DNA from 3 places in the Mesorhizobium sp. M1004 genome. Region 3 is predicted to be linked to each of the others. Evidence: predicted binding sites of a transcription regulator. Region 3 holds the regulator's gene; each other region holds the start of a gene.

Region 1 (6,323 bases), 180 kb from region 3:
CAGCCATAAATGAAGAGGATGACGAACAGCGCCGCGATGTTGGTGCGCGACAGCGGCAGCAGGATGTCGAAAAAGAATCGCCATGGTCCGGCGCCGTCGACACGCGCCGCTTCCACCAACTCACCTGGGATGGTCATGAAGAACTGGCGAAACAGAAGCGTGGCGGTGGCCGAGGCGATCAGCGGAATGATCAGGCCGGCATAGGTGTCGATCATGCCGAGATCGACCATCACCTTGTAGGTCGGCAGGATGCGCACCTCGACGGGAAGCATCAGCGTGATGAAGATCAGCCAGAAGAAGACCATCCGAAGCGGAAAACGGAAGAACACGATCGCATAGGCCGAAAGGATCGAGATGAAAATCTTCCCCACCGCGATGCCGAGCGCCATGATCGTGGTGTTGAGCAGCAATCGGCCGACACTGACGCCGCCGATGCGGCCGACACCGCCGAACAGCGCCTCGCTGTAATTGTTCCAGACCTGGTCGCCGGGCAAAAGAGGCAATGGCGGCTTGAGGATGGTCTGCAGCGTCTGCGTGGAGGCAACGAAGGTGTAGTAGATCGGGAAAGCGACGATCAGGATGCCCAGGATGAGCACGGCGTGGGCGATGAGGGCGCGAAGCGGGGACTGACCAATCATCGCTCGCGCTCAACCGTAGTGGACTTTGCGTTCCACATAGCGGAACTGGATGGCCGTGAGTGAGATGACGATGACCATCAGGATGACCGACTGCGCGGCCGAATCGCCGAGGATCAAATTGACGAAACCGTCATTGTAGACCTTGTAGACCAGCGTCTCGGTGGCCTTGCCTGGCCCGCCGCCGGTGACGGCATGAACGATACCGAAAGTGTCGAACAGCGCATAGACAGTGTTGACGACCAGCAGGAAGAAGGTCGTCGGTGCGAGCAGCGGGAAGACGATGGTCCAGAAGCGCTTCGTCTCCCCGGCGCCGTCCATGGCCGCCGCCTCTATCAACGTCTTCGGCACCGCCTGCAGCCCGGCGACGAAGAACAGGAAATTGTAGCTGATCTGCTTCCAGGCAGCCGCAGATACCAGCAGGATCATGGCTTGGTTTCCGTTAAGCAAGGGATCCCAGGCGATGCCGAGACCTCTCAACGCGTAGGCCAGCGAACCGATCGAGGGGTTGAACAGAAACAGCCACAACATGCCGGCAATCGCCGGCGCCACCGCATACGGCCAGATCAGCAGCGTGCGATAAAGGCCTTTGCCGCGCACCACCTTCTCGGCCATGACGGCAAGCAACAGGGCCACACCCATGGCGACCATCGCGGTCGCCAGAGAGAACACCAGCGTAACTTTGATCGAGTTGAGGTAGGCCGGGTCGGCCAGCACCTTGCGAAAATTGGCGAGCCCGACGAACTTGCTCTTCAGCCCGAACGGGTCTTCCCTGAGCATCGACTGGTAGAGCGCCTGCCCCGTCGGCCAGTAGAAAAAGATCAGCGTAATGGCGAGTTGCGGCGCCACCAGCAGATAAGGCAGGGTCTTGTTGGGAAAGACGACGCGTGGAGACAGGGTGATTCCCTCGCTGTGCAGGAAATCGTCCACGCGGGTCCGCGTGGACGAGGTTCAACTGACAAATCGCTTCAGTTTCCGATCGCTTCCTGAATCGCCTTGTTGCCGCGTGCGACCGCGTTGTCGAGCGCCTGCTGCGCAGTCTGCTGGCCGGCCAGCATCTTCTCGAACTCCTCGTTCTCGATGTCGCGCACCTGCGGCAGGTTGACGAGGCGCACGCCCTTCGAGTTCTCGGTCGGCGCCTTGCCCAGCATCTGCAGGATCGGCGTCTCACGGCCCGGATTCTTGTCATAGAAGCCGGACTTCTTGGTCGCCTCATAGGCAGCGAGCGTCACCGGCAGATAACCCGACTTCTGGTGCAGATACTCCTGCACTTCGGTCTTGGACAGGTAGGAGAAGAACGCCGCGACGCCCTTGTATTCCTCGTCCGATTTGTTGCCGAACACCCACAGGCTGGCGCCGCCCGGCGTGGTGTTCTGGGGCGCGCCCTTGGCGTCACTATCATAGGGAAGCTGGCCGATGCCGTAGTTCATGCCCGACTTGACGATGTCACCGAGACCCCCCGACGATTCGGTGAAGATGCCGCATTCTCCGGCAAGAAAGATCTGCTTGGCTTCGGATGTACGGCCGCCATATTTGAAGGTGCCGTCCTTGGCCAGGTCGGCGAGCGCATGGAAATGATTGACGAAGATCGGCGCATTGATCTTGAGCTCGACGTCGGTTCCGGCAAGTCCGTTCTGGTTGGTGCCATAGGAAACGTCGTTCCAGGCAGCGAAGGCCTCAAGGTGGATCCAGGTCAACCACGTCGAGGTATAGCCGCAGGAAGCGGCGCCGCTCGCTTTGATCTTCTTGGCGGCTTCCCACACCTCGTTCCAGGTCTTTGGCGGATTGTTCACATCAAGCCCGGCCTTCTGGAAGATATCCTTGTTATAGTAGAGGATGGGCGACGAGGAATTATAGGGGAAGGACAGCATGGTCCCGTCCGGCTTCGAATAGTAGCCGACGATGCCGGGCAAATACTGGCTCTTGTCGAAGGTCACGCCGGCGCTGGTCAGCACATCGGCCACCGGCTTGATCGCACCTTCGGCGGCCATCATGACGCCGGTACCCACGTCGAACACCTGGATGATGTCGGGCGCTTGCCCCGCACGAAAGGCAGCGATGCCGGCATTCAGCGTTTCGGGATAGGTGCCCTTGAAAACAGGGAGAATTTCATAGTCGCTCTGGCTGGCATTGAAATCCTTGGCGATCTTGTCGACCACCTCGGCATTGGCGCCGGTCATTGCATGCCACCAACTGATCTGGGTGGCGGCGAAGGCGGAGGTGGTGGAAAGCAGGGTCAAGGTGGCGGCAACACCGGCCGCAAAGCCGAACAACTTCATGTTTCATCTCCCGTTTGTCATTGGCGAAAGGGGCGCTCCCGCGAACGCAATATGTGTCTCTGATGACAATCGGACAACGGATTTGTTGCTGTTTCGTGAATTTCATACCCGGCTAACTTCGCGCCCCCTCGCCTTGCAACGAGGACCGAGAGAAATGCCAAGCCGGCTCAGCGATAGAATGGGGCATGGTGGGCCTGCAAGGATCGCCGACCGCCCAGCGATGCGTGAAGGGCCCGCGTGACAGCGCCACGCACCTGCACCGTGCGGCCGCCAAACCGGCGCTCGGCCAGATCGAGATCGGCCGAGCGGCATCGCGCCAGGCGCTGCTGTAACCGTGCGTCTGGAATGAGACAGGATCGCCGCAACGTACAACCCGAAAAACCCGCTGTAGTTGTAGTTCGCATAACCGATTCTTCGTCAAGCGTGGCATACTAATCAAGTGGACGGCTTGATTGCTGTGGGAGAGCAGGTGGGGCGAGATGCTGACGGTCTATAATTGTATCGTGCATGAGCACGATCTGAGACTGGTCGCACTGGCAGCGCTCATTTGCGGTATTTCTTCCTTCTCGGCGGTCAACCTGCTTCGCCATGTCGACCGCTCGAGCGAGCGCAACCGCTATACCTGGCTGATGATAGCAGCCACTTCCACCGGCTTCGGTATCTGGGCGACGCACTTCATCGCAATGCTTGCCTTTTCTCCCGGAATCCCCAACGCCTACAATACGGAAATGTCGGCGCTTTCGCTCGCCGGTTCCGTCGCCCTGACCGCTGCGGGCATGTGGATCGCCACCTTGCGCCGGGGCATCGACTACCCTCTGGTCGGCGGCGCGGTCCTCGGCGCTGGTATCGCCGCCATGCACTATATCGGCATGGCCGCCTTCGAGGTCGAAGGGCGCATCGTCTGGAACCCGCTGCTGGTCGGCGTCTCGGTGCTGACAGGCGTCACCCTCGCCGCGCTGGCGCTGCTGGTGGTGTTGCGACGGCCGTCCATGCAGGCCACAATCGCCGCCGCCATCCTGTTGACGCTGGCGATCTGCAGCCTGCACTTCATCGCCATGGGCGCGGTGTCGATCTTCCCGGACTCCTCCATCGAGATATCGCAGTTCACGGTCGAACCGGTGTCGCAGGCCTTCGCCGCCGCTGCAGTCAGCCTGGCTATCCTGGTGCTTTCAGCCGCAGCATTGTGGATCGACCTTCGCTTCCGGCGTCACAAGCTCGAGGCCGAGCGCATGCACGGCCTCGCCAACGCCGCCGTCGAGGGGCTGATCGTCTGCGATGGCGCCCGCATCGTCAGCGCCAATGACAGCATCGCGGCACTCACCGGCATTGCGCCGGAAGTGCTGAACGCGATGCTGCTTGGCGATCTCTTCGGCGAACGCACCGCGGCCGGCATGTCCGACTGCAGCGGACAGGCACAGGAAGCCGAACTCAGAGCCCATGACGGCGCCACCATCCCCGTCGAACTTATCGCCAGAAGCATCGACTATTGCGGCAAGCGGCACAGCGTTGTCGCCGTGCGCGACATCCGCGAACGCAGGAAGGCCGAGCAGGAGATCCTGCGCCTCGCCCATTTCGACCCGCTGACCGGGCTCCCCAACCGCCGCAGTTTCTCCGGCCGGCTCGAGGCCGAAATTGCCGCAATGGACCGCGGCGGCAAGGGTGGGCATCTTGCGCTGCTGCTGCTCGACCTCGACCGCTTCAAGGAAGTGAACGACCTGTTCGGGCATGGCGCCGGCGATGCCATGCTGCAGAAGGTGGCGCTATGCGCCTCCGCCGTGCTCCGCCACGGACAGATGCTGGCGCGTCTCGGCGGCGACGAGTTCGCCATCATCGCTCCGAACCTTCCCGATCCGCAGGCGGCCGGCCGCATCGCCGAGGCGGTGCTGGCGGCCATGCGCGAGGAAAACCGGCTGTCGGTCGGTGGCGGGCTGGTGTCGGCCAGCATCGGCATTGCACTTTATCCGCTCGACGCCGATGAGCCGACACTCCTGGTCAGCCACGCCGACACCGCGCTCTACCGCGCCAAGGCCGAGGGCAAGGACACTTACCGTTACTTCGAGGCCTCGATGGGCGCCGAGGCGCGAGACCGGCGCGTGATGGAGCACGAACTGCGCCAGGCGATGGCGCGCGATGAGTTTCGCCTCGTCTACCAGCCACAAAAGGAGATCAGCAGCGGGCGGATGGTCGGGTTCGAAGCGCTGATCCGCTGGCGCCATCCGCAGCGCGGCGACGTGTCGCCGGCGACCTTCATCCCGGTGGCCGAAGACAGCGGCGTCATCATCCAGATCGGCGAATGGGTGCTGGCGACGGCCTGCGCCGAGGCAGCGCGCTGGAAGAACCCTCTCACCGTCGCGGTCAATGTCTCGGCGGTGCAGCTCCACAATCCGAATTTCAGCCGCAAGGTGCATGAAGTCCTGCTCGGCTCCGGCCTGACGCCCGGCAGGCTCGAACTCGAGATCACCGAAACGGCGCTGGTCAAGGACATGCCGCGCGCGCTGGCGACCTTGCGCCAGGTGAAGGCGCTTGGCGTGCGTGTGGCGATGGACGATTTCGGCACCGGCTACTCCTCGCTGTCCAATCTCCGCGCCTTCCCCTTCGACAAGATCAAGATCGACGGCTCATTCATCAAATCAGTCGACAGCAACGGCCAGGTGGCAGCCATCGTACGCGCCGTTCTGGGGCTTGGCCGCGGTCTCGGCCTGCCGGTTCTGGCCGAGGGCGTCGAGACGCTGGGCGAGCTGAAATTCCTCGACGCCGAGGCCTGCGAGATCGGCCAGGGCTACTATCTAGGCCGGCCGAGCCCGATCGAGGCGTTCAGCGAACTGACCGGCGTCGCGGCGCCGGCGGCACACGACGACGCCAGCGTCAAACAACGCGGCGGCAGCATCTTGATGCTGCCGCCGGCGGCGGCCCTGCGCTCATCCTAAGGGGCGAGTGCGGCCTCGACCAGGCGCTTGGCATCCGGTCCCGACCATTCGGCCGGTCCGTTCATATGCGCGACCAGGCAGCCTTCGCCATCGATCAGCATGGTGACGGGGAGGCCCAGCGCCAAGCCACGCGTCTTGACGTCGTTGAACAGCGCCAGCGTCGAATCGCGGTAGTAGCCGAGCGACCCGATGCCGATATCCGCGAGAAACTTCTTCGGCTTCACATCGTCGCCGGCATCGACATTGACCGCGACCACTTCGAATGCATCGCTGCCCTTTTCCTTCTGCAAGGCGTCGAGCGCCGGCATTTCGGCGCGGCAGGGCGCGCACCACGTTGCCCACAGGTTGAGCAGCACGGTCTTGCCGGCATGATCGGCGATCGTCATCGGCTTGCCGTCGGGACCGTTGAAGGCGAGACTTTTCAGCGATTGCGGCGGATCCGCGGGCAGCAATGCCGCAACCTGGCCGGTAGCCGCGGCGGC
Region 2 (6,323 bases), on a different contig from region 3:
CCCATCGTCAACTGGGCCTTCATCAACGCCCAGTGGACGGGGCCGGACCGGACTGTATGCGCCACGGTGGCGCAAGGCGGAATCCAGCCGGACGGCTGGTCAGGCGCCTGCTGGGCGTTCGTCAACGCGAAGTTCGGCCAGTTGATGCTTGGACGCTATCCCCTGGAAGAGCGCTGGCGGCCGATCCTGGTCGCCGTCCTGTTCGTGGCGCTGCTGGTGCCGTTGCTGATGCCACGCGTGCCGCGCAAGGGGTTGAACGCCATTCTTCTATTCCTGGCACTGCCGATCATCGCGTTCGTGCTGCTGGTCGGCGGCATCTTCGGCCTGCCGCATGTGGAGACCCAGCTATGGGGCGGGCTGCTGGTGACACTGAGCCTGTCCTTTGTCGGCATTGCCGTGTCGCTGCCGATGGGCATCGTGCTGGCGCTCGGCCGGCGCTCCAAGATGCCGATCGTCAAGACACTGTGCGTGGTCTTCATCGAGTTCGTTCGCGGCATCCCGCTGATCACCGTTCTGTTCTTTGCCAGCGTCATGCTGCCGCTGTTTCTGCCCGCCGGTGTTTCGTTCGACAAATATCTCAGGGCGCTGATCGGCGTCTCGCTGTTTGCCGCCGCCTACATGGCCGAAGTGGTGCGCGGCGGCCTGCAGGCGATCCCCAAGGGTCAGTATGAGGGGGCGGATTCGCTTGGCCTGGGCTACTGGCAGAAGATGGTGCTGATCGTGCTGCCGCAGGCACTGAAGCTGGTCATCCCCGGCATCGTCAATACCTTCATCGGTATGTTCAAGGACACAAGCCTCGTCATCATCATCTCGATGTTTGACCTGCTTGGCGTCGTCAAGCAGAACTTCTCGGACGCCAATTGGGCGACCCCACAGACCGCGAGATCCGGTCTCATCTTTGCAGCCTTCGTCTTCTGGCTGTTCTGCTTCGGCATGTCGCGGTATTCGATGTACACGGAACGCCGGCTCGACACCGGCCACAAACGTTGATGCATGTCGCCCAAAAGTGTTTAGCGGTTTTGGGACAACGACATGCATCATAGCTAAAAGACAGAACAAAAAGGGGAACCTGCCATGGTCATAGAAAACGCCGTCAGCGCCGAAGAGATCAAGGTCGATGCCAAGAAGATGCACATCTCGACCACCGATGTCGCAATCGACATCATCGGCATGCACAAATGGTATGGCGAGTTCCATGTGCTGAAGGACATCAACCTCAAGGTGATGCGCGGCGAGCGCATCGTCATCTGCGGTCCTTCGGGCTCGGGCAAATCGACCATGATCCGCTGCATCAACCGGCTGGAAGAGCACCAGAAGGGCAAGATCATCGTCGACGGCAAGGAACTCACCAACGATCTCAAGAAGATCGACGAGGTGCGCCGCGAGGTCGGCATGGTGTTCCAGCACTTCAACCTGTTCCCGCATCTGACCATCCTGGAGAACTGCACATTGGCACCGATCTGGGTGCGCAAGACGCCGAAGAAGCAGGCCGAGGAAATCGCCATGCACTTCCTCAAGCGCGTCAAGATCCCCGAACAGGCCAACAAATATCCGGGCCAGCTGTCGGGCGGCCAGCAGCAGCGCGTGGCGATCGCGCGTTCGCTGTGCATGAACCCGCGCATCATGCTGTTCGATGAGCCGACCTCGGCGCTCGATCCAGAAATGATCAAGGAAGTGCTGGAGACGATGGTGGGCCTGGCCGAGGAAGGCATGACCATGCTGTGCGTCACCCACGAAATGGGCTTTGCCCGCAAGGTCGCCAACCGGGTGATCTTCATGGATCAGGGCCAGATCGTCGAACAGAACACGCCGGCCGAGTTCTTCGACCATCCGCGCCACGAGCGCACCAAGCTGTTTCTGTCGCAGATCCTGCACTGAGCATTTTCATGCGAACCAAAAGAGCCCGGCCGTAATGCGGCCGGGCTCTTTTGCTATCTGGGGTCGGGGTTGATCTTCTCCATTGAAACACAAAGCCGGCGCCGCATGAGAAAAGCCCTGCGTTTCGTGGCCATGCTGATTATCGTGGTCGCGCTCGCTGCCACGCTCGGCACGCTGGTGCCGCGTCCGCTGTGGCCGGCGTCAGCGGCGGGTGAGGGCACGCGCCATATTCTGGTGCTGGAGAATCCGATCCACACCGACATCGCCATTCCCGTCGATGACGAGGTGCGCCGGCGCTTCCATTTCCTGGTCGCTGCCGGCATCCCTGTCGACGCCCCGGAAGTGCGCTACATCGTCTTTGGCTGGGGCGGCCGGGCGTTCTATCTGGAGACGCCGAGCTGGTCGCAGCTGAAAGCAGTGCCCGTCCTCAAGGCGCTGACACTGGACGCCTCGGTCATGCATGTCGATATCGCCGGGACCATCGCCGAGCCGCACCCTGCTGTCACCGGTTTCGACATCGATGAGGAACGTTTTGCAGCGCTGCTCAACTATATCGACGCGAGTTTCCAGCAAGGGCCGCATGGTCCGGTCGTCATCGAGAACGCCGCCTATTCCAGCTTCGACCGCTTCTTCGAGGCGAACGGCCAATTCAACGCGCTTGTCGGCTGTAACACCTGGACAGCCGCCGGCCTGCGCACCGCCGGCCTGCGCACCGGCTGGTGGAACCCGCTGCCGGCCTCGCTGCGATTTTCAATGCGGCTGTATAATTAGCAGCTCCTACGCCGCACCCCGACAGTGTTGGATCTTTTGAAGTCAGCGGGACGGCACCCCCCTCTGGCCAGCCGGCCATCTCCCCCGCAAGGGGGGAGATCAGCCGTTTTGCCCGCGGCGCTCCTGCTGCAACGCCGGCGATTTTGGCGAAGGCGACGGCGACATCCAATCTCCCCCCTTGCGGGGGAGATGTCCGGCAGGACAGAGGGGGGTGGGAAGGATCGCTACGTCGACGATCTGGACTGCCGAGTGTCCGCTCGCCATCCATAGAGCCAGTCGAGGTCGGCGGCGAGCTTGTCGGGCGAGCGCATGGCCAGGAACAGATTGCGGGCGATCGCCACCGGGCCGGCAGCATGCCAGGCGAGGCGGTTTACGGCCCCACGACGCGCGGCCTTGGCGACACGCGGCCGCCGAAGATTTTCCCAGATTTGAAAACTTCTGGGCAGATCGCCAGGGAAATCGGCGATAGCGTCGGCAAGCGTGATGGCATCTTCGATCGCCATTGCCGCGCCCTGTGCGGCAAACGGCGTCATCGCATGCGCGGCGTCGCCGATCATCGCGATGCCCTGCGGGCTCGTCCACCGCTGTTGTTCGACGGTATGGATCGGAAAGGCCGTCCATGGGCCGGCCAGTGCCACAAGCTTCGTCAGGCCCGGCGCGGTGCCGCGCAGGGCAGCCGTGAGGATCGCGGGATCGGCATGGCCCGACCAACCTTCGGCCATGCGCTCACCCTTGGTGAAGGCGGCGAGATTGAAGGCCTGGCCTTTGCTGACGGGGTAGGCGACCATGTGGAAGCCAGGATGCAGGAACGTGGTGACGCAGTCGGCGGCGCCGATCGCGGCAAAGGCTTCTCCGGCCGCACCGTCGGCTGCCATTGTAGCCCGCCAGGCGAGTTCGCCCGAAAAACGGCTTTTGACGAAGTCCTCGCCTGCGAGTTGCGCCCGGACCGCCGACCAGACGCCGTCGGCGCCGACCAGCAGTTTGCCGCGTGCCTCGATCTCGCGGCCGTCCACTTCGGCGGTCACGGCGACATATTGCGCGTCTTTGACGATGCCGGTCACGCGGGCGCCGGTGATGAGCTCAATCTGCGACCGTTCAGCCATTTGCCCCAGCAGCGCTGCCTGCAGATCTGCGCGATGGGCGACAAGATAGGGCGACTGCCAGCGCGCTTCGGCGGCGTGCCCGAGCGGTACCCGCGCCAGTTCGCGCAGCGTCCCGGCGTCCTTGAGCACGACCGCTTCCGGCCGCAACGCTGCGGGCAGCAGTCGGTCGAGCACGCCGAGTTTTCCAAGAATGCGTGTTGCGTTGGGCGAAAGCTGGATGCCGGCGCCGGCCGCTTCGAGGTGCTGTGCCTGTTCGATAAGCTTTACCGGATAACCCCGTCCGGCGAAGGCAAGGGCAGCGGTCAGCCCGGCGATGCCGGCCCCGGCGATTATGACCTGCCGGGACCTGATGTCTTCCATCGGGCTTGTCGCGGAAGGATCAGGCGGCCTGGTCGATATAAAGGCAACCAGCCGGCAGCGTTTCCGTCGCCCTCAGCTTCGCCGAATAGCGGTAGAGCGTCGAGCAGTAGGGACAGACCTTTTCATTGTCGTCGCCCATGTCGAGGAACACATGCGGGTGGTCGAAGGGCGGGTTGGCGCCGGTGCACATGAATTCCTTGACGCCGATGTCGATTGCCGGATGGCCCGCATCGTTCTGGAAATGGGGAATGGAACCGCCTGCCATCGTCGTCTCCTTGATCTCGTCGAAAAGCATCTGGAACATAACAGGCCTGTTTGCAAGATCGATGAAATGAAACTGTCGCAAAAGCCTGTCAGAGGATACGTTGAGCCGGTTAAGTGCATGTCCCTGAAATCGGAACGGTTTTCGCCGAAGGGTCATGCGCCACAAAAGCGTGTTAGAGGCATGGCACGTCCAGCGGCGCTCCAAGGGACGGTTGGCGGGGGAAGAGCAGGAACCATGAACGAACTGAAGCCGGTGCAGAGCGAATTCATCAATGTCGAGGTGGCGAGCCCCGAGGGCGGCAACCCCGATCGGTTCGTCAACCGTGAGTTCTCCTGGCTGCAGTTCAACCGGCGTGTGCTCGAGGAATCCCAGAACCAGCACCATCCGCTGCTCGAACGCGTCCGTTTCCTGTCGATTTCAGCCGCCAATCTCGACGAATTCTTCATGGTCCGCGTCGCCGGCCTTGCCGGCCAGGTGCGCGAAGGCATTGCGCTCAAGAGCCCCGACGGCCGCACGCCGGAGCAGCAGCTGGAACAATTGCTGCGCGAGGTCGAGCGGCTGCAGGAGGACCAGCAGAACAGCCTTTCGGCGCTGATGCTGCTGCTCAACAAGGAAGGCATTGAGAGCATCACCCGCGATGCACTGACCAAGGATGAGAAAGTCTGGCTGGAAGACCATTTCCAGGACCAGGTCTTCCCGGTCCTGACTCCACTGTCGATCGACCCGGCGCATCCGTTTCCGTTCATTCCCAATCTCGGCTTCTCGATGGCGCTGCAATTGCGCCACCGCAAGAATGGCGAGGAGATGAGCGCGCTTCTGCGCCTGCCGGTGGCGCTGAAGCGCTTCATCCGCCTGCCCGACCGCAAGCAGCACGTTCGCTTCATTCCACTGGAGGAGGCTGTCGGCCTCTATATCGGCAAGCTGTTCCCCGGCTATGAGGTCAAGGGTTCCGGCACCTTCCGCATCATCCGGGACAGCGATATCGAGGTCGAGGAAGAGTCGGAAGATCTCGTGCGCCTGTTCGAGACGGCGCTGAAGCGGCGCCGCCGCGGTTCGGTCATCCGCATCGAATTCGACAAGTCGATGCCCGGCGAATTGCGCGAGTTCGTCGCCGGCGAGCTTGGCGTCTCTTCGAGCCGCATCAGCGTTCTGACCGGCCCGCTGGCGCTCAGCCAGATTTCCGAGATCGTCGCCGTGCCACGCGACGACCTGAAGTTCACCCCCTACAATCCACGCTTTCCCGAGCGCATCCGCGAGCATGGCGGCGACTGTTTCGCGGCCATTCGCGAGAAGGACATCGTCGTCCACCACCCCTATGAATCCTTTGACGTGGTGGTCCAATTCCTGCGCCAGGCGATGGCCGACCCGGAGGTGGTGGCGATCAAGCAGACGCTCTACCGCACCTCCAACGACAGCCCGATCGTGCGCGCCTTGGTCGACGCGGCCGAGGCCGGCAAGTCGGTAACCGCCCTGGTCGAGCTCAAGGCGCGCTTCGACGAGGAAGCCAACATCCGCTGGGCGCGCGACCTCGAACGCGCCGGCGTCCAGGTCGTGTTCGGCTTCCTTGAACTGAAAACCCATGCGAAAATGTCGCTGGTGGTGCGGCGCGAGGACGGCAAGCTGCGCAACTATGTGCATCTCGGCACCGGCAACTACCATCCGGTGACCGCGCGCATCTACACCGACCTGTCCTTCTTCACCACTGATCCGACGATCGCGCGCGATGTCGCCCAGCTGTTCAACTTCATCACCGGCTATGCCGAGCCGACCGATGAGATGCGGATCGCCATCTCGCCGTTTACGCTGCGCAGCCGTATCCTCAAGCACATTGCCGACGAGGTCGCCCACGCGCTGGCTGGCCGTCCGGCGCGCATCTGGATGAAGATGAACGCGCTCGTCGATCCCAACATCATTGATGCGCTCTATGACGCCAGCCGTGCCGGCGT
Region 3 (6,323 bases):
CCAGACCAGCAGGCCACCAAGCGTCACGATGAAGGCCGGAACCTGCATATAGGCAATGATGAAGCCCTGGAACGCGCCGATCAGCAGACCAAGCACCACGCCGGCGGCAAGCGCGACGATCCAGAGCCAGGGGTTTCCAAGCTGGAAGCCGATGACGCGAATCAGGAATTCGGCCTGTGCCACGCCCATGATCATGCCGATCACGCCTTCGACGGAGCCCACCGAAAGGTCGATGTTGCGCATGACGATGACCAGTACCATGCCGGTCGCCATGATCGCGACCGAGGACGTCTGTACCGACAGGTTCCAAAGATTGCGCGGCGTCAGGAAAAGCCCACCCGACAGGATATGTATGCCGACCCAGATGACCAGCAGCGCGCCGACCATGCCGAGCATGCGCGTGTCGAGCTCGGTCGCTCTCAGGAACCGGGCGGCCGCGCCGAGTTCAGACGCTCGTGCCGTATCGGCCTGCGGATTTGAGGTCGTGTCGGTCATGATGTCCTCCAGCGGCTTGCCGTCTGGCGCGGATGCCGGACCACAGCCTAGAAGTTTGCCGCCGATGGCGGAAACACACAATTCTCGTAGAGAAAACGCCGCGGGTTGACAGCCGCGGCGCCTCATTTCTTCAAGTCGTCGAGATCAGTTGCAAGCCGCGACGCTGCCGGCGGCGACGCCCGTGCAGACTTCGTCCTTCTTGATCCAGCCGGCGTCGATGACGACGTTGAGGTTGTCCTTGGTGATCGCGACGGGGGTCAGGAACAGCGACTTGACGGTGTTGCCGCCAGGCGTGGTGAAGTCCTTGGCGCCGGCAATGTCGCCGGTCTTCTTGCCATCGGCAAGCTGCGAGGCGATCTCGGCGGCGTTCTTGCCGAGTTCGCGCGCGTCCTTCCACACCGACACCGTCTGCGTGCCGAGCGCGATGCGGTTCAGAGCGGCATGGTCGCCGTCCTGGCCCGAGACCGGAACCGTTCCGGCAAGGCCCTGCGCCGTCAGCGCGGCGACAACGCCGCCGGCTGTGCCGTCATTGGCCGCAACCACGGCATCGACCTTGTTGTCATTGGCGGTCAGGAACTGTTCCATGTTCTTCTGGGCATTGGCCGGCAGCCAGCCATCGGTATAGGCCTCGCCGACATTCTTGATCTTGCCCGAGTCGATGGCCTCCTTGAGCACTTCCATCGAGCCCGAGAACAGGAAATCGGCATTCGGATCCGAGCCAGAGCCCTTGATGAAGACATAGTTGCCCTCGGGCTTCGCCTTGAACACTTCGCGGGCCTGCATGCGGCCGACTTCCTTGTTGTCGAAGGTCAGGTAGAAGACGTCCTTGTTCTCGATCAGGCGGTCATAGCCGACGACCGGAATGCCTTCGTCCAGCGCCTTCTGCACCGCCGGGCCGATGGCCGAGGCGTCCTGCGCCAGGATGATCAGCGAGTTGGCGCCCTGCGAGATCAGGCTTTCGACGTCGGTCAGCTGCTTGCCGGGATTGGACTGCGCGTCGGCGGAAATGTACTTGTCGCCGGCAGCCTCGATCGCCGTTTTCATCGCCGCCTCGTCGGTCTTCCAGCGCTCTTCCTGGAAGTTCGACCACGACACGCCGATGACCTTGTCCTTCGCCTGCGCGACCGAGACCAGCGCCAGCGACATGGCGACGCCCGCCAGCATGGCGGCTGCAAATTTGTTCATTATAACCCTCCCTGCGCCGCGCACGGCGCGACAAAACCGGCCCGAAGGCCTGCACACAGAGGCTCCATTTTTTCGAGCCTCGAAAAAATACTGGTTCAATGATAAGGCACTGTCAACATCGATTATGATGGATTCTGATGGCGTTGCCGAATTTTTTCGAGCTCCGCAATAAACAATGACAGGGCTGCCGGCGTCTGCCAATATTTGGCTGGTGCCGTCGAACGCCTTCACTATCATGAGGCGCGAGGAGGCCGGGAGGAAAACAAATGTCGGTTGGGATCCGCCACGACGATCTGCGCCGTCGCAACCGTGCGATGGTGATTTCGGCCGTGCGCCGGGCCGGCCAGCCGTCGCGGACCGAGATTGCGGCGACCACCGGCCTCAGCCATTCGACGATATCGGCAATCTCGTCTGATCTAATTCAAGAAGGCATCCTGATTGAAGGCAAGCCTGGCGAGACCGGCTCGCTGAAACGCGGCCGGCCGCAGGTCGGCCTTGGCCTCAACCCGGAAGCGGCGGCGGTCATGACCGTGGTGCTGTCGCTGAACTTCCTCTCCGTCACCGTCATCGACTATGCCGGCCAGGTGGTCGCGGAAGAACAGCGCCGGCTCGACACGCTGACCATGCCGCGCGACGAGCTGATCGGCGAATGCGTAGCAATCGTCGGGCGGCGTCTCGCGGACCCGGACCTCGATGTCCAGAGCATCGCCCGCATTGCCATGGGCATCCAGGGCATCACCGATTCGCAGGCGCGGGCCATGCTGTGGTCGCCAATCACGCCACTGACCGACATTGCCTTCGCCGACATGTTGGAAGCGGAATTCGGCATTCCTGCCACCATGGAGAACGACTGCAATATGATGGCGGTGGCCCTGCAATGGCGCCAGCCCGAGCGCTACCGCGACAATTTCATCGCGATCCTCTTGTCGCACGGCATCGGCATGGGGCTGGTGCTGAAAGGCGAACTGTTCACCGGCACCCATTCCTCGGGCGGCGAGTTCGGCCACATGATCCACCGTCCGGGCGGCGCGCTCTGCCGCTGCGGGCGGCGCGGCTGCGTCGAGGCCTATGCCGGAAACTACGCCATCTGGCGCAGCGCCAAAATGATGAGCGAAGATGCCGAGCCGGTCGATATCGGCGACGCTGATATGCGCGCACTCGCCGCGCGCGCCCGCGAAACCGATGGCCCGGAGCGCGAAGCCTATCGCAAGGCCGGTGAGGCGCTCGGCTTCGGCCTCGGCAGCCTGTTTGCGCTGATCGACCCGGCGCCTGTCGCCATGGTTGGCGTCAGCGCCGCCGCCTTCGACCTGATCGAGCCGGCATTGCGCGAAGCGATCGCCCAGACCGCCGGCGGCCAGCACTCGAAGTCGATCTCCTTCGACACCGAGCCCAACGAGCTGCCGCTGATCCGCGAAGGCTGTGCCATGCGCGCGCTCGGCTTCGTCGATCAGGAGATTTTCGCGCCGGGCATTCAGGCCAAATCCGGCAAGCATGTCGCCTGAATGGCCGGCAACGGCGCGACGCGCAGCATCCTAGTCTTCCCTGATCGCGTAGCCGGCGCCGCGAATGGTACGGATGACATCCGGCATGCGGCCGTTGTTGACCGCTTTGCGTAAGCGCCCGACATGGACGTCGACGGTTCGCTCGTCGATGTAGATCGTCTCGCCCCAGACATTGTCGAGCAGCTGGCTGCGCGAGAACACGCGGCCGGGATGGCGCATCATGAATTCGAGCAGCCGGAACTCGGTCGGTCCGAGCCTGATCTCGCTCTTCTTGCGGTAGACACGGTGCGACTCGCGGTCGAGCACGATGTCGCCGACCTTGAGCACGCTGGACAGCACTTCCGGCTTGGCCCGGCGCAGCAGCGCCTTCACGCGCGCCATGAACTCCGGCGTCGAGAATGGCTTGACCAGATAGTCGTCGGCACCGGTGGACAGGCCGCGCACGCGATCGCTTTCCTCACCGCGCGCGGTCAGCATGATGATCGGCAGCCGCTCGGTTTCGGGCCGCACTCTAAGCCGCCGGCAGAGCTCGATGCCGGAAACAGCGGGCACCATCCAGTCGAGCACCAGGAGATCGGGCACGTTTTCCTGCAGGCGGATCTCGGCCTCGTCGCCGCGTGTCACCACCTCGACGTGATAGCCTTCGGATTCGAGGTTGTAGCGGAGGAGCACGCCTAGCGGCTCCTCGTCCTCCACGACCATGATGCGTGGCGCGATCATAGGCAGTTCACCCTCATCAGGCCGGCGTGGCCATCGCCGTCTCGTCCTGCTTCGGACGATTGGCGGGCAATTGCTGGCCGGTCAGCACATAATACGCATTTTCGGCGATGTTGGTGACATGATCGCCGATGCGCTCAAGATTCTTGGCGCAGAACAAGAGATGCGTGCAGGCGGTGATGTTGCGAGGGTCTTCCATCATGTAGGTCAAGAGCTCACGAAACACGGACGTGTATTTGACGTCGATGCGCTCGTCGTCATTCCTGAGTTTTGCAAGAGCTGCCGCATCGGTGGCGGCATATTCCTCGACGACGCCTTGCACCTGGATCAGCACCAGCTGCGCCATGGCATCGATGGAGTGCGAGAGGTCGCGCGGCGTGACGCTCAAGCCCACGGTGCCGACGCGTTTGGCGATGTTCTTGGCGAGATCGCCGATGCGCTCGAGGTCGCCGGCCATGCGGATCGAGCCGACCACGGCGCGCAGATCGTTGGCCATCGGCTGGCGCTTGGCGATCAGCGTGATGGCGCGGTCGTCCAGTTCGCGCTGGCGCGCATCCATGATGGCGTCGTCGGAAACGACACGCTGTGCCAGCGCATTGTCCGAATTGAGCAGCGCCCTGGTCGAGCCGCTGACCATCGAGCCTGCCAGATCGCCCATGTCGCGGATCAGCTTGCTGATCTGCCCGAGCTCTTCATCGAAGGAGGCGACGGTATGTTCACCCATGATCTTGGTCCTCGTGCCTGAAAATTCACCCGCCGGACGGCTCAGCCGAAGCGGCCGGTAATGTAGTCCTGGGTGCGCTTGTCGTCGGGGTTGGTGAACATCTTGTCGGTGGCGCCCTCCTCGACGAGATAGCCGAGATGGAACATCGCCGTGCGCTGCGACACGCGCGCCGCCTGCTGCATCGAGTGGGTGACGATGACGATCGTGTAGTTCTGGCGCAGTTCGTCGATCAGCTCCTCGACACGGGCGGTGGCGATCGGATCAAGCGCCGAGCAGGGCTCATCCATCAGGATCACTTCCGGCGACACGGCGATGGCGCGCGCGATGCACAGGCGCTGCTGCTGGCCGCCGGACAGGCCGGTGCCGGGCTCCTGCAGGCGGTCCTTGACCTCGTTCCAGATCGCCGCCTTCTTCAGGCTCTGCTCGACGATCTGGTCCATGTCGGACTTGCGCTTGGCCAGCCCATGGATGCGCGGGCCGTAGGCGACGTTCTCGTAGATCGACTTCGGGAACGGATTGGGTTTCTGGAACACCATGCCGACGCGTGCGCGCAGTTCGACGACATCGATGTTCTTGTCGTAGATGTCGTCTTCATCGAGCGTGATCTTGCCGGTCACCCGCGCCGAATCGATGGTGTCGTTCATGCGGTTGAGGCAGCGCAGGAAGGTCGACTTGCCGCAGCCGGACGGGCCGATCAGCGCCGTCACCTGGTTCTGGCGGACGTCGAGATTGACGTCGAACAACGCCTGCTTCTCGCCGTAGAAGACGCCGACCTTGTCGCCGCGCATCTTGATGACTTCGTTCGACTTGGCGTTCATTTTGTCGCCCACTGCATTTTCAAGGGACTGTTCGGTCATGATGTTCATACCAAATTGCCTTTTTTCTACCAGCGCCGCTCGAACCGGCGCCGAAGCACGATCGCGGTGATGTTCATGGCCATGAGGAAGACGAGCAGGATGATGATGGCGCCGGACATGCGCTCGACAAAAGCGCGCTCAGCCTCGTTTGCCCACATATAGATCTGCACCGGCAGCGCGGTCGCCGGATCGAAAGGCGTCGTCGGATAATCGGCGACGAAAGCGACCATGCCGATCAAGAGCAGCGGTGCTGTCTCGCCGAGCGCACGCGCCAGGCCGATGATGGTGCCGGTAAGGATGCCCGGAGCGGCAAGCGGCAGGATGTGGTGGAACACCATCTGCATCTTGGAGGCGCCGAGGCCGAGCGCCGCCGAGCGGATCGACGGCGGCACCGCGGCAAGGGCGGCGCGCGTGGCGATGATGATGGTCGGCAGCGTCATCAGCGTCAGCACCAGGCCGCCGACGAAGGAAGCCGAGCGCGGCATGCCGAGGAAGTTGATGAACACGGCAAGGCCGAGCAGGCCGAAGACGATCGACGGCACCGCCGCGAGATTGTTGATGTTGACCTCGATCAGGTCGGTGAAGCGGTTCTTCTTGGCGAATTCCTCGAGATAGATCGAGGCGGCGACGCCGATCGGCAGCGCCAGCAACAGCACGATCACCATCATGTAGAACGAGCCGATGATCGCCACGCCCATGCCCGACGTTTCGGGCCGGCTGGAGGCGCCATAGGTGAACAGGCCGGTGTTGAAATGCTCGGCCATCACGCCGTCGGCTTTAAGCTTGTTCATCCAGTCGATCTGCTGGTTGGACACCTTGCGGCGCGCTTCATCGACGCCGAGG

What was found. Region 3 encodes PhoB, which activates phosphate uptake and scavenging genes when phosphate is short. Its sites were predicted from a motif close to TGTCATNNANCTGTCAT; they were not measured.
Region 1: the regulator PhoB is predicted to act here: its motif matches at 2,977-2,993, upstream of ugpB (sn-glycerol-3-phosphate ABC transporter substrate-binding protein UgpB).
Region 2: the regulator PhoB is predicted to act here: its motif matches at 4,440-4,456, upstream of NKH54_RS14905 (RNA degradosome polyphosphate kinase).

What each region holds. Positions count from the first base shown of each region.
Region 1 covers NZ_JAMYNB010000003.1:416,323-422,645, reverse strand. Annotated here, with positions in the region: gene ugpE (sn-glycerol-3-phosphate ABC transporter permease UgpE) at 1-638, opposite strand, end outside; gene ugpA (sn-glycerol-3-phosphate ABC transporter permease UgpA) at 648-1,532, opposite strand; gene ugpB (sn-glycerol-3-phosphate ABC transporter substrate-binding protein UgpB) at 1,604-2,914, opposite strand; gene NKH54_RS08930 (bifunctional diguanylate cyclase/phosphodiesterase) at 3,394-5,841, shown strand; gene tlpA (thiol:disulfide interchange protein TlpA) at 5,838-6,323, opposite strand, start outside.
Region 2 covers NZ_JAMYNB010000006.1:209,447-215,769, reverse strand. Annotated here, with positions in the region: gene NKH54_RS14930 (amino acid ABC transporter permease) at 1-990, shown strand, start outside; gene NKH54_RS14925 (amino acid ABC transporter ATP-binding protein) at 1,075-1,878, shown strand; gene NKH54_RS14920 (TIGR02117 family protein) at 1,984-2,649, shown strand; gene NKH54_RS14915 (FAD-dependent monooxygenase) at 2,874-4,112, opposite strand; gene NKH54_RS14910 (zinc-finger domain-containing protein) at 4,132-4,377, opposite strand; gene NKH54_RS14905 (RNA degradosome polyphosphate kinase) at 4,612-6,323, shown strand, end outside.
Region 3 covers NZ_JAMYNB010000003.1:235,575-241,897, reverse strand. Annotated here, with positions in the region: gene NKH54_RS08115 (sugar ABC transporter permease) at 1-495, opposite strand, end outside; gene xylF (D-xylose ABC transporter substrate-binding protein) at 640-1,680, opposite strand; gene NKH54_RS08105 (ROK family protein) at 1,947-3,182, shown strand; gene phoB (phosphate regulon transcriptional regulator PhoB) at 3,213-3,902, opposite strand; gene phoU (phosphate signaling complex protein PhoU) at 3,919-4,623, opposite strand; gene pstB (phosphate ABC transporter ATP-binding protein PstB) at 4,665-5,489, opposite strand; gene pstA (phosphate ABC transporter permease PstA) at 5,507-6,323, opposite strand, start outside.